One region of the Peribacillus asahii genome, then DNA from elsewhere that is predicted to be linked to it. Evidence: riboswitches for the same ligand, from Rfam matches in the RefSeq annotation. Region 1 holds a riboswitch; each other region holds the start of a gene.
What was found. A riboswitch is a leader RNA that binds a small molecule or an ion and turns the genes downstream of it on or off. The one in region 1 is predicted to bind cobalamin.
Positions count from the first base shown of each region.

Region 2: linked by a shared signal. The riboswitch ahead of BAOM_RS21175 (ABC transporter substrate-binding protein) and the one ahead of BAOM_RS04175 (ribonucleoside-diphosphate reductase subunit alpha) in region 1 are both predicted to bind cobalamin.
Region 3: linked by a shared signal. The riboswitch ahead of BAOM_RS23050 (energy-coupling factor ABC transporter permease) and the one ahead of BAOM_RS04175 (ribonucleoside-diphosphate reductase subunit alpha) in region 1 are both predicted to bind cobalamin.

Region 1 covers NZ_CP026095.1:823,104-827,680, reverse strand. The annotation lists gene BAOM_RS04185 (homogentisate 1,2-dioxygenase) at 10-1,164, shown strand; gene BAOM_RS04180 (manganese-dependent inorganic pyrophosphatase) at 1,318-2,247, opposite strand; cobalamin riboswitch at 2,505-2,685, shown strand; gene BAOM_RS04175 (ribonucleoside-diphosphate reductase subunit alpha) at 2,858-4,577, shown strand, end outside.
Region 2 covers NZ_CP026095.1:4,288,502-4,293,078, reverse strand. The annotation lists gene BAOM_RS21190 (MarR family winged helix-turn-helix transcriptional regulator) at 85-510, opposite strand; partial or broken gene BAOM_RS21185 (SDR family NAD(P)-dependent oxidoreductase) at 710-1,443, opposite strand; partial or broken gene BAOM_RS21180 (SDR family NAD(P)-dependent oxidoreductase) at 1,457-1,969, opposite strand; cobalamin riboswitch at 2,044-2,255, shown strand; gene BAOM_RS21175 (ABC transporter substrate-binding protein) at 2,435-3,994, shown strand; gene nikB (nickel ABC transporter permease) at 4,000-4,577, shown strand, end outside.
Region 3 covers NZ_CP026095.1:4,685,316-4,689,892, reverse strand. The annotation lists gene BAOM_RS23065 (energy-coupling factor ABC transporter ATP-binding protein) at 1-476, opposite strand, end outside; gene cbiQ (cobalt ECF transporter T component CbiQ) at 476-1,264, opposite strand; gene BAOM_RS23055 (energy-coupling factor ABC transporter substrate-binding protein) at 1,248-1,556, opposite strand; gene BAOM_RS23050 (energy-coupling factor ABC transporter permease) at 1,558-2,301, opposite strand; cobalamin riboswitch at 2,559-2,753, opposite strand; cobalamin riboswitch at 3,014-3,199, shown strand; gene BAOM_RS23045 ((2Fe-2S) ferredoxin domain-containing protein) at 3,346-3,720, shown strand; gene cobJ (precorrin-3B C(17)-methyltransferase) at 3,749-4,577, shown strand, end outside.

The DNA of each region.
Region 1 (4,577 bases):
GTGTATATCATGCCGCATTACGTAAAAATGGGCCATATTCCTCATAAACGCCACACACAGTTTCGAAAAGAAAATGGAGACCTTTATTATGAGCAGTTAATGGGGACAAAAGGATTTTCCGGCATCCAGTCGCTCATTTATCACATCCATCCGCCAACACAGGTTAAGAAAGCAGAAAAAATTTGCGATATCCGTTATGAATACGAGGAAAAAGATGCGCTTAGACATAGACATTTCCGTACATGGAATACGAAAGCAGGCGGTGATTTTCTTGAAGCACGCCGCATTTTCATGGCAAATGATGATGTAGCAATCGGTATTGCGCGGCCCAATCGGCAGATGAAGTATTTTTATCGAAATGGTGAAGGAGATGAACTGCTATTTGTACATGAAGGAATCGGCAAAATTGAAAGCATTTTCGGAGAATTAAGCTTCACCCCCGGTGATTATCTTGTCATCCCAATCGGCACGACCTATCGTGTTATGCTTGAATCAGAAGAAGCACGATTTTTAATTCTTGAATCTAATTCGGCAATTGTACCGCCCAAGCGCTATCGAAACGAATTTGGACAATTGCTTGAGCACTCTCCATTTTGCGAGCGCGACTTTCGCACCCCGGAAAGATTAGTGACGAAAGATGAGAAAGGAGAATTTGAAGTGCGCGTCCGTGCACAAGGAATGCTTACATCCTATACGTATGATTTCCACCCGCTTGATGCAATCGGATGGGATGGGTACTTGTTTCCATACGCGTTCAGTATCCATGATTTTGAGCCGATAACAGGCCGCGTTCATCAGCCGCCGCCAGTCCACCAAACGTTTGAAGCACACAATTATGTTGTTTGTTCCTTCGTACCTCGTATGTATGATTATCACCCAAAAGCCATTCCCGCTCCATATGTTCATAGCAATGTAGATAGCGATGAAATGCTTTATTACGTAGACGGCAACTTTATGAGCCGGCGCGGGGTTGAAAAAGGATCTATCACTCTGCATCCAAGCGGTTTGCCGCATGGGCCGCATCCTGGGAAAATTGAAGCTAGTATCGGCAAAAAAGAAACGCTCGAACTCGCGGTCATGGTCGACACATTCCAACCGCTCCATATTGTAAAAGAAGCACATCCAACAGAAGATAACAAATATATGAGCAGCTGGCTTCCTTAATCCATCTTCTACAACGGCAGCAACAATGGATGAACGATACGAGCAGTAAATGCGATGAAGTAAGTTCCTTCAACCATTAAGCTGTCCCAAAAATACGTTTACATGTAAAAAGGCTGCCCGAAAGCAACTTTCGAACAGCCTTTATTCTACAAATTATTTTGTAAAAGCATCCGTTAATACTGGAACGATTTGCTTTTTACGAGATACAACACCTTTAAGCGTTGCTGCGTTGTTTGTTAATGATACATTATAAGCTTTTTCAACTGCGCTTGCTTCTTTACCAAGTGCAAGACCTACAGAATCATTATTTAAAATATCTGTTACAACGAAGAAGAATAAATCTAATCCTTTTTCGTCAATCACTTTATTAATCACTGCTTCGATCTCAGCTTGACGAGCAAGTACATCATTTGTATCTACCGCATTTACTTGAGCGATTTCTACTTTTGCTTCTCCCATTGAGAATTCTTTTGCATCAAGAGAAATTAATTGCTCTACTGTTTTGTCGCTTAAATCTGCACCAGCCTTAAGCATTTCTAAACCGTATATTTGAGCATCTACACCAGCAATCTCTGCTAATTCTTTTGCAGCTGCTACATCTTGGTCTGTGCATGTTGGTGATTTAAACAATAATGTATCAGAAATAATAGCTGATAACATTAAACCAGCAATTTCTTTCGGAACTGATTTTCCATTTTCTTTATACAATTTATTTAAAATCGTTGCTGTACATCCAACAGGCTCAGCACGATAATATAACGGATCACTTGTTTCAAAGTTAGCAATACGGTGATGATCAATAACCTCTAACACTTGTACTTGATCGATATCATCTGCACTTTGTTGACGTTCGTTATGGTCAACTAAAATAACGCCAGCTGCTTCGCCAGCTACTTTTTCAACAAGGCGAGGCGCATCGAAATTAAATTGCGTTAATGCATATTGTGTTTCACCATTTACTTCACCTAAACGAACTGGTTCAGCTTCAACACCTAATTGTTTTTTTAAATCAGCATAAGCGATACTAGAACAAATTGTATCTGTATCTGGATTTTTATGTCCGAAAATAAGTACTTTTTCCACGTTATTTCTCCTTTTGTGTAAAATTTTATTGGTAATCTTCCTTTGAAAGGATACCATATGTCCCCTCTATTCTATCACAATTTTAGCCATTTTAAATTCCTAATATTCCTTTTTCCTACTTTTTATATAGGTTAAATAATATAATTCATCCTTTCTATGCTCAAAAATAAATAGTTGAAATTTAGCAAAAGATAGATTATGATAATACTTGCAATCAATACTAGATATTGACAAAAATAAACCAAAAACATCTATATATTGATATATAAAGTAAAGGTGCCAGAGATGGCTAAATAGGGAATCCGGTGAGAATCCGGAACTGTCCTCGCAACTGTAAATGTGACGAAATGAGAAAGCCACCGTATTAATCGGAATACGGGAAGGACTCAAAGTAGAGAGATCATAAGTCAGGAGACCTGCCTATACTTCATTCTAGTTTCTTATTCTTCGAGGATTGAGATGATGAAACGATTGCCTAAAAGCTATCTTTACTAGTCTTTTATTTCAGTCGTTTAATCCACTCATTCTTGAGTGGATTTTTTTATTTACCTAAAATATAAAAAGGAGGCTTCTTCCCTTGACTACTCTAACAAATTCAAAAGAACAAAGCATGTTGCAGCTGGCTTCCCTATCAAATGATTTCGAGCATACACTCCATATGGATAAATACAAACAACGCTTTCAAAAATGGTTGGACCGACAAACAGATGTAAGTGCTGCACAAACGTCTAAGAAGCTTATCCAAATGGCACTTGAGAACGTCGATATTGATGCTCCAGACTGGACATTCGTTGCTGCTGCAGAATTATTACACTCTATGTATCGAGAGGCGCAAATCAATCGCGGATATACAGACACTTCTTACGGCCCGTTCTACGATTTAATCAAACAGCTATCAAGCGTACAAGAAGGACAACGTTACCCTGTTTATAAAGCGGAATTACTAGAATCCTATACAAAAGCAGAAATTGATGAATTAGGCCGCTCTATTGACCCTGAGAAGGATAAGCTTTTCTCTTATATTGGCATCTATTTGCTAAATGACCGTTACTTAGCTCGCCCTGAGAAAAATGCTGTCTATGAGTTACCGCAAGAGCGCTTTATGATTATCGCGATGGAAATTATGCGTAATGAACCGAAAGACAAACGTCTAGATCTAATTAAAGAAGCCTACTGGGCGATGTCTAATCTTTACATGACCGTTGCCACTCCTACACTATCGAATGCAGGAAAAACGCACGGACAACTAAGTTCTTGTTTTATTGATGCTGTAGAAGATTCCATTGATGGCATTTATCTTTCAAACTACGATGCCGCAAAAGTATCCAAGTTTGGCGGCGGCGTTGGATTATACGTAGGAAAAATTCGTTCTCTTGGCTCAGATATTCGCGGCTTCTCTGGAAACAGCTCTGGCACTACTCCTTGGATTCGCCTATTCAATCAAACAGCGGTTAGCGTAGACCAGCTTGGACAACGAAAAGGTGCGATTGCTATTTACTTAGATGCCTGGCATAAAGACATTATGAGTTTCCTAGACTTAAAAACACAAAACGGGGATGACCGTTTGAAAGCTCATGATATTTTTACTGGGGTTTGTATTCCTGATTTATTTATGGAAGCGGTTCGAGACCGTAAAGAATGGTACTTATTCGATCCGCATAGTGTGAAGCAAAACCTCGGCTTCTCTCTTGAAGATTTTTACGATGAGGAAAAGGGCAACGGAAGCTTCCGTAAGCACTACGCACTCGCTGTTGAAGCAGCGGAACATGGTAAACTCCCAAGCTATGCTTACGAAAAAGTACAAGCGATTGATGTCATGAAAGGAATTATGATTTCACAATTAGAAGAAGGAACTCCTTATATGTTCTATCGCGATGAGGTGAATCGGAAAAATCCGAATCGTCATAAAGGAATGATTTATTGCTCGAATCTATGTACCGAAATCGCCCAAAACCTAAGTCCGACATCGATTACAGAAGAATATGAAACAGAAGATGGCGACATTGTTATCGTAAGAAAAAGTGGAGACTTCGTCGTTTGCAATCTTTCTTCTATTAATTTACCGCGTGCTGTTGAAGCGGAAGTTCTAGAACGCTTAATTCCTATCCAAGTACGCATGCTTGATAATGTGATCGATATTAATACCTTACCTGTTAAACAAGCCAAGATTTCTAACCAACGTTATCGTGCGATTGGCCTCGGAACATTCGGATGGCATCACCTGCTTACAGTCAAAAAAATCTATTGGGAATCGGAAGAAGCTATTCAGCTTGCTGATTCTCTATACGAAACAATCGCTTACTTAACGATTCAAGCATCATGCGAACTAG
Region 2 (4,577 bases), 1.4 Mb from region 1:
GGCCTTCCTATACCAGTTTAACAACTTGAATATATATAGTAAAAAGCATATGCTTGGTCTTACATGAGAACAAGCATATGTTTTTTATTTTTCCAGCGAGTGGTTAAGCTTCTCATAGATAGTTAATAGTTGTTGTCGCTCTTCTTCTGATAATGTTTCGAATAAATTTGTGCGTAATGTCTTTCCTGTTTCATGTGCTATCTGAACCATTTCAACGCCCTTATTTGTAATCGCTAAATAAATAATTCTTCGGTCCTCATCATCAACAACTCGTGTGGCCAATTCTTTTTGTACGAGTTTTTCAGATAAGTGAGTTAAAGAGGGAGGAGTTAATCCTAAAGCTCTTGCGATATCTGATGGCCGGCTTTTTCCATTTTCTTTAAGATAATTTAGTACGAGAATATGGGAAATCCCTAGGTTCTCTTTGAACATTTTATTCCATTTAATAATCATATTATTCGTTAATTGATCCATCATATGAATCAATTCAAAGATTGTTTGTTTTGTCATCTCTTATCACCCCTTTCTTTTATTTAATGGCTCTGTTATAGGTCGTTGTATAATCAACAATATTGTTTAACAAAGCCTATTTAATAGGAAAAGCCCCTTTGTATTTAAGGGGTCTATTACGATACTTGACATCCAGTAAAGCTCCCTGTCGAAACAGGAAGTGCATGCGGAAAAGGTTCGTACGACCATATAATTAATTTTATTGAGCAGAAAAGCCGCCGTCAATAATTAATTCTGACCAGTGATATAAGACGATTTATCAGGTGCTAAAAATAATGCTGCATTTGCAATATCTTCCGGATGACCTAATCGTTGAAGGGGAGTTGCTTGAACTAAACGGTTTAGAAGTTCTTTTGATGTTTCTAACGATTTTGTCATAGGTGTTTCAATAATTCCAGGGAATAGGGCGTTTACACGTATTCCTTGATAACCAAAAGTTGTTGCAGCTGCCTTAGATACAGCACGTACTGCACCTTTAGACGCTGAGTAATGATTAAAGCCTTGACCGATTTGAGCTGTATAAGAAGAGATATTAATGATTGAGCCTTTCCTTTGCGCTGCCATATAAGGAGTAACATGTTTCATGCCGGCAAATGGACCAAATCCATTAATGTCCATCATTTTTTCCCAATCATTAATGTCAATCTCTTGGTAAGGTTTTTCTGAAGAAATCCCTGCGTTGTTCACGAGAATATCAATTTTCCCGAAACGTTCGTTTACTTCTTTCGTTAAAGCTTCCCAATCAGCCTCCGAAGCTACATTTAATTTCATTCCATACACATTTTCTTTTTGACTTGCTTTTTCCAGTGCAGCTTCGTTAATATCAGCGGCAATGACGATTGCCCCTTCTTGGCTGAATAAATCAACCATGCGTTCTCCAATACCTGATGCTCCACCTGTTATAATAGCCACTTTATTATCTAATCTTCCCATGCTAAATTCCTCCTTAACGTAATTTAATAGTACCGCCATCTACCATAAGTGTTTGTCCAGTCATATAATCTGAATCGCTGCCGGCTAAGAAAACAGCTACTCGACCGATATCTTATTCTGGGTCACCAAGACGACGAAGCGGAATTTTGTTAATCATTGCATCGTATAATGTTGGATCATTTTCACGCCATTGTTGAACGCCCGGAGTAAGCGCAATAGGTGAGATTAAATTGACGTTAATTCCATCTGGGCCCCATTCGTTTGCGGCAACACGAGAAATTCCGCGGATCGCTTCTTTTGCGGCTGCATAAGAAGTTTGTGTAGGTTGTCCATCAATTCCGGCACCTGAAGCAAAGTTAATCACTTTACCTTTAGATTTCTTTAATTCAGGGTAAGCAGCCTGCATAAAATGGAATGTAGGATAGAATCCAGTTCCGAAAGAAAGATTAAAATGTTCCATTGTTGTTTCATTGAAAAGCATCTGTCTTGATACATGTGCATTATTAACTAGAATGTCTAGTTTTCCATTGACAATCGTTAATTATATAACTATTATTTTTAATTAGAATATAAGTGTTTGAAATAACAGAATGTTAAAAATTTCATATGTAGAAAATAGGTGCACAATGAAGCTTTAGGAAGTTTCGTTTGCTTAATAGGGAAGTCGGTTTAATTCCGACACGGACCCGCCACTGTGTAGGGAAACAGTATGATATGCTGTGAGCTTTCAGAAAAACCACTGGGGTAACACCTGGGAAGGATTGAGAGTGAATGCCCTGAGTCAGGAGACCTACCTATTTGAACATCACTGTTAGACCTACGGGATTTTTAGGGAGGTGGTTAGTGTGCTGATAATCACAAGTCTGTACGTATATCATCTATGGATGATTATAGGTGTAGATTCCCTATTTTTATCATTAAAAGCATTTCTGACCTCTTTATATAGTCAGAAATGCTTTTTTGTTTTTAATCATTTTATAGGGGGAAGAACATGTTGAAGAATTGGAATAGGAAACGAAACTTAGGATTATGGATGGTTCTTGCTTTATGCTTTCTAGCACTTATAGGATGTGCTGGAAATGATGAAACATCAACAGACAAAGGTACTAATGAAGAAGATTCAAACCAAAAAGCAACCTTAGCTTTTTCGTGGAGTCCAGCAAGCCTTGACCCACATGGTAGTGATAGCTGGGAAGTTATGCGCTCTGGAACAGCGGAAACATTAATTAAATTAAATGAAGAATTGGAGCCTACAACTTGGCTGGCAAAATCATGGAAACAAGAAAATGACACAACATGGTTATTTCAATTGCAAAAAAATGTAAGTTTTCATAATGGGAAAGTAATGGATGCTACAAGCGTAAAAGACTCATTACAGCGTTCTATCGATAAAAACCCAAAAGCGAAAGATTTATTACAAATTAAATCGATGGAAGCCGTGTCAGATACTGAGTTGAAAATTGAAACTACACAACCGAATGCGGCTTTAATTGCGCATTTAGCTGACCCAGCAACAATCATCGTAGATGTAGCAACAATTAATGATAAAGATAGCTATCCTGCCTTTACAGGGGCATTTAAAATTAAACAATTTAATCAAGATCAATCACTTATTGTTGAACGATATGAAGATTATTGGGGCGAGAAAGCATTATTATCTGAAGTGACAATTAAATTTATTTCTGATGCTAATACGCGACTAATGGCTTTACAATCTGGAGATGTAGACGGGGCAACCGATATTTCTGTTGATCATATTGATGTTTTAGAGAAGAATAAAAAATTTGAAGTGTTAACCGCTACATCATTAAGAACACATATGCTGATGTACAATATGGAATCTCCTCTATTTAAAGAGTTAGCATTGAGGAAAGTGGTTGATATGTTGATTCCACGTGAAGAGATTGTGAATTCAGTCATGAAAGGACAAGGGTCTGTAGCCCATAGTACATTTTCTCCTGTCTTGCCATTTGGCAAAGTGGAAAATAAAGAAGAAACAGAATCTGTTAATCAGTTAATGCAGCAAGAAGGTTGGAAGAAAAATTCTGAGGGCATGTGGGAAAAAGAAGGAAAGACATTTGAAGCGACATTATTAACGTTTCCACAGCGTCCAGAATTAACAGTAATGGCAGAAGTAATTCAAAATAAATTATTAGCTGAAGGAATGAAAATCAATATTCGTCAAGTAGAGAATATTGATGATACATTAGCGAATGAGGATTGGGATTTATCAATGTACAGCATGTTAACAGCACATACAGGTGACCCACAATACTTCTTAGAAATATTTTATCAATCTAATAGTGAATCAAATGTGAGTAAGTATGTGTCTCTTTCGGTTGATAAAATGATTAATCAGTTAAGTCAAACAACGGATTTGGAGAAGCGCAATCAATTAGCTATTCAAATACAAGAGGAAATTAATAAAGATATTCCACAGTCATTTATTGTTTTCCCGAATACGGTATTTGCTGTTAGAGACGGTTTAAAAGGATTTGTTGCTCATCCGATTGAGTATTACTATAATCATTCACAAATTGATGTGGAATAGTGTAGATGATTAAGTTTTTCATAGAACATTTGATTCAATTAGTTTTTGTTGTTTTTTGCGTCGCTACGCTTACTTTTTTACTACTAAGAGTATCGCCTGGAGACCCGGCTACGATTATGTTAAAAGTGAATGATGTTCCTGCATCAAAAGAAGCACTAGACTCATTACGCTCGGAGCTAGGATTAACAGAATCTATAGGGAGTCAATATGTCCAATGGATCAAGGAGGTTTTCACTGGGCAATGGGGAAACTCCTATGTTTCTAAAGAGCCCGTCGTTGATGAACTATTCGAAAGGTTACCGGCTACTTTAGAACTAGCGTGTGCTGGTTTATTGATTATGCTAGTGATTACTCTCAGTTTAGGAATTTCAACAGCTATCTATTCAGCAGGGATATTAGATAGAATCGGCAGACTTATGGCTCTTTTCGGGTCTGCGGTTCCTTCTTTTTGGTTAGGATTTCTATTCATTTATTTATTTTCTGTGCAATATGGCTGGCTTCCTTCTATGGGAAATGGCACTTGGCAGCATCTCGTGTTACCAGCGCTAACACTGGGGTTAGGATTAGGAACCGTGTATGCTCG
Region 3 (4,577 bases), 960 kb from region 1:
TTCATCGCTAATACCCCGGCAATAGCGACACGTTTTTTTTGTCCTAAGCTTAAAAAATGAATGGGGCGATCTTGCAGAGCGGTTACTTCTGTTTGCTCCATTGCCCATTCTACTTGCTTGTGTACTTTTTCCTGCGACCAGCCTAAATTCATTGGGCCAAACGAAATATCTTGTCGTACATTTCCAGAAAACAGCTGTGAATCGGGGTCCTGGAAGACAATACCTACTTGCTTTCTTAATGTCATCAAGAACTTTCGATTATACTGCACCTGTTCTCCCTTGAATAAAATGGAGCCTGTTGTGGGCTGCAAGATTCCGTTTAAATGTTGAAATAAAGTGGATTTACCGGCTCCGTTGTTTCCTAATAGGGCAATTTTCTTCCCTTTTTTAACGGAGAGAGAAAGATTTTTTAACGCTGTTGTACCATCGACATAACGATGGGTGAGCTGGTCAATTTTGAAAAAAAGCTCGTCCATTATAAAGTCCCTCCAAATAATAGATAGACCGCCACGATACTAGCGATAATGGTCGTAATAATTAGCCAATTTACAGCTGAGTACTGATAGTTGTCGTCTATATACATAATGTCCTCTGTGTATCCACGTGAATCCATTGCGATTGTCAGCTCTTTCGCTCGTTTAAAAACGTTAATAAACAAAGAAGAAATTAATAACCCAAGCGAATGCAGCCATTTTTTCGTTGTCATATAGCCAAGTCTAGAATTTTGAGCTTGATAAATATGTATGGCCGTTTCTAAAAACACGAAAATAAAGCGATACGTAATTTCTATTATTTCAATGAGTAATTGCGGTACCTTTAGTTTACGCAGCACTTGAAGAATCGCATTAACGGGTGTTGTTAACGTTAAAAAGTATAAACAGCTTATACTGCTCAATACAACAAAAATAAGATTCATTGCTATTTCAATATTGTTTTCTGTGATGAATACTTTCCAATTACCTAACTCCGCAGACCATAGTGTGTCAGGAGTCACCGTTTCAACACTAGCAAACGAAATAAGAATCGTGAATATTCCTGATAAAAGGAAGAACCCTGGAAGAAGCAGCAATTTAATATAATAACGAGGCGGGATTTTTGCCCCCAAAATGATAAAAGCACTCGTCACAGTGAAGGTGATGAGTGAAACAATCGTGTCTTTGACAGTTAAAGCAAACAGGAGAAGGAATAGCGCGAATGTCATCTTCTCTACGGGGTGAATATGCTTTAGACGATTGAAATACGCATATTTATCGATTAACAACATGTTTAGATGGGCTTTCTGTTTTTTTTGATTTATGTTTTCCTCTTGCATACCCTATAAAGTAGCCGATGAATCCAGCTCCAATTGCTGCTTGAAGAACGAATAATAAGCTTTCAATTTCCCCGCTTGGCGGCTCCCAGATGTTAGAGAACCAAGGTTCATAGCTTGAATTGATTTCGCCAATGGCTTCTTCTGCTTCGCCATCAGCTCCGCCAAACTCAGCTCCTTTTTGAATAAACAGAGGGAAAATCGCTAGGATGACTACTAATCCGAGCAGTAATAGATTTTTTTTCATCTTAACGGGCCTCCTTCGTTAGAACGCGCAGTGCTTTCAATTCGCTTACATTATATTTTTTTAAGAAGTTCATAACAATAACAGTTAATAGACCTTCACTGATTGCTAATGGAATTTGTGTTAACGCAAAGATTCCAGCGAATTTAGTGAAAGAAGCCATGAAACCGCCAACTTCAGAAGGGAATGCTAAAGCAAGTTGAACAGACGTCATGATGTATGTTCCTAAATCGCCAAGTGCTGCTGCTAAGAAAACAGCCACGGAAAAAGACCAGCCAGCTTTTGTTGCGCCTTTATATACAAGATAGGCGATAATCGGTCCAACAACGGCCATGGAAAAAGCGTTCGCTCCAAGCGTTGTTAATCCTCCATGAGCAAGTAATAAAGCTTGAAATAATAAGACGATTGATCCGACGATACTCATTGCAAATGGTCCAAACAGCACCGTACCTAAGCCAACTCCAGTAGGGTGAGAACAGCTTCCGGTAACGGATGGAATTTTCAGTGCGGATAGAACAAAGGCAAAAGCCCCTGACAAACCAAGCATCATTTTTGTTTCAGGGTTTTCTTTGATGCTTTTACGAATCGAACGGAAACCAAGAATTAAAAATGGGAGGGTAACCGCCCACCAGAAGATTGCCCATTCAATAGGGAGGAATCCCTCCATAATATGCATAGCGGAGGCTTTATTAGGAACGAAAAGCAATAATGCGATAAAATAAAGAACTTTCCAATTCAATGTTTTCATACAGGTCTCCTTTTTAATCTTTGCTATTCTAGAAAAACAATCGGCAGCGTTTTACGTACTTTTTTGCCGCTGCCATCACCTCCTCATTTGTTATCCCTGAAGAACGTGAGAGTGCGTCTGAGCTTTGTAAAATTATGTACAAAACAAAAAAGCACTTCTTTCATCCTTGAAAGAAGTGCATAACTGAATAGTAGCAGGACTGTGATTAAAAAACACTGACTAGCTATATATCCGTATCCCCATCCTCGTAGGTTGAAACAGTTTTACTCTTTATGGCAGGTCTCCTGGCTCTGGATCACGACATCATTACAACCTTCCCATCTTAGAGTAGACAGTGGTTCTTACGTAAGTAATGATGCTCCCCATTACAGTGGCGGGACCGCGCCGGACTTGCACCGACTTCCCTTTTAAGCCAAATATCAAAATTTAGCACCGTAAAGTTTATAAAGTTTTAAGATTTCTAGCATAGTGTACCATGAGAGAATTGCTTCTTCTATAAAAATTTTTTTAATGATTGTATTTCAAAAATGAAATATAGAAAAATATTGATTTTTTTAGAAAAAATGGAACAAAAAGCGGAGAATATTTGCTGAACTATTTTCCCTGTACAGGCTAGATTTATATGTAAGTTGTAATTATCTATTTAAAATTTTAAAAAGATGGTATATGATAGGTACAGTTTTACGAATTGAGAGAATATTGTTATAAAACAATTGAATATAAATTTAAAAGTGCCCAAAGTGTCATGCTAGGGATAATAGGGAAATCGGTGAGAATCCGATGCAGCCCCCGCTACTGTAACGCTGATGAAATTGTCAATACCACTGGTGCAAACCGGGAAGGGACAAGAATAAAGAGAAGCGTAAGCCAGGAAACCTGCTTTTAAGTGAAAAAGTAATACTTTTCGGAGGGAAGGGTAGAGGCTGTCAAATATATGGAGCGGCATGTTTATGCTAGTACATGTTATTTTTTAGCTTTTTAAAAACCTTAACTCAAGAGAGTTAAGGTTTTTTTTATTCTCTTCTGCCTAATAGGAGGAAACATATGACAACTTGGAATTTAAAAGGTACAAAGTCTCATCTACTGATCTGTAACGGAAGTAGTTGTATGAGAAAAGGTGGCGAAGAAGTGACACAAGCCGTTCGTGATGAAATTAGTTTACTAGGATTGGATGAAGAGATTCATACGACACGAACTCGTTGCAATGGACGATGCAAAGATGCTTGTATCGTTATTGCCTATCCAGAGGGTAATTGGTATCGAGTTGATTCGCCTGAAATTGGCCGCCAAATTGTTCGGGATATGCATGAACCTAGTCTTGAAACACACAAAGTATATGAATTTGTGAATGGAGAAATGTCACCTAATCCAGCAGCAGCTGCTATTGTAGGGATTTCAAAGAAAAAAGTAGAATCCTAGATTACGGATTACGAAGGGGGATATTTGTATGGCACAAAAAGGGAAACTGTTTGTTGTTGGATTTGGTCCAGGGGACTTTAAACATATTACAACGCGAGCTGTGGAAGCACTTCAAGAAAGTGATTTCATTATCGGTTACAAAACATACGTGGAATTGATTCAAGATTTATTAACTGATCAAGCGATTATTAGTACAGGAATGACAGAAGAAGTATCGCGTGCACAAGAAGCGGTAAAACAAGCGGAAAACGGCAAGAAAGTAGCCGTTATTTCAAGCGGTGATGCAGGAGTCTATGGAATGGCGGGCCTTGTGTATGAGGTCTTAATTGAAAAGGGATGGAAAGAAGCAACAGGTGTTGAAATTGAAATTATTCCTGGGATTTCAGCGATTAATTCCTGTGCATCATTACTTGGGGCACCCGTTATGCATGACTCTTGTACGATTAGTTTGAGTGACCACTTAACACCGTGGGAGCTGATCGCGAAACGAGTTGAAGCAGCGGCACAGGCGGATTTTGTTATTGCGCTTTATAATCCGCGTAGTGGTCGTCGAACAAGACAAATTGTTGAAACACAGCGGATTTTACTGAAATATCGTTCGCCAGATACGCCGGTAGGGCTAGTGAAAAGTGCGTATCGCGAGCGTCAGGAGATTACCATTACGAATTTAGCAGAAATGTTGAATCATGATATTGGAATGCTGACAACTGTTGTAATTGGGAATTCATCGACATTCTTATATGACAATAAAATCATTACGCCTCGTGGCTATCAAAGAAAGTATACATTGGGTTCAGAAAAGCAGCCGTTAAAACCGCATCAACGCTTGAAAAAAGAAGCAGAGCCATGGGCGATGG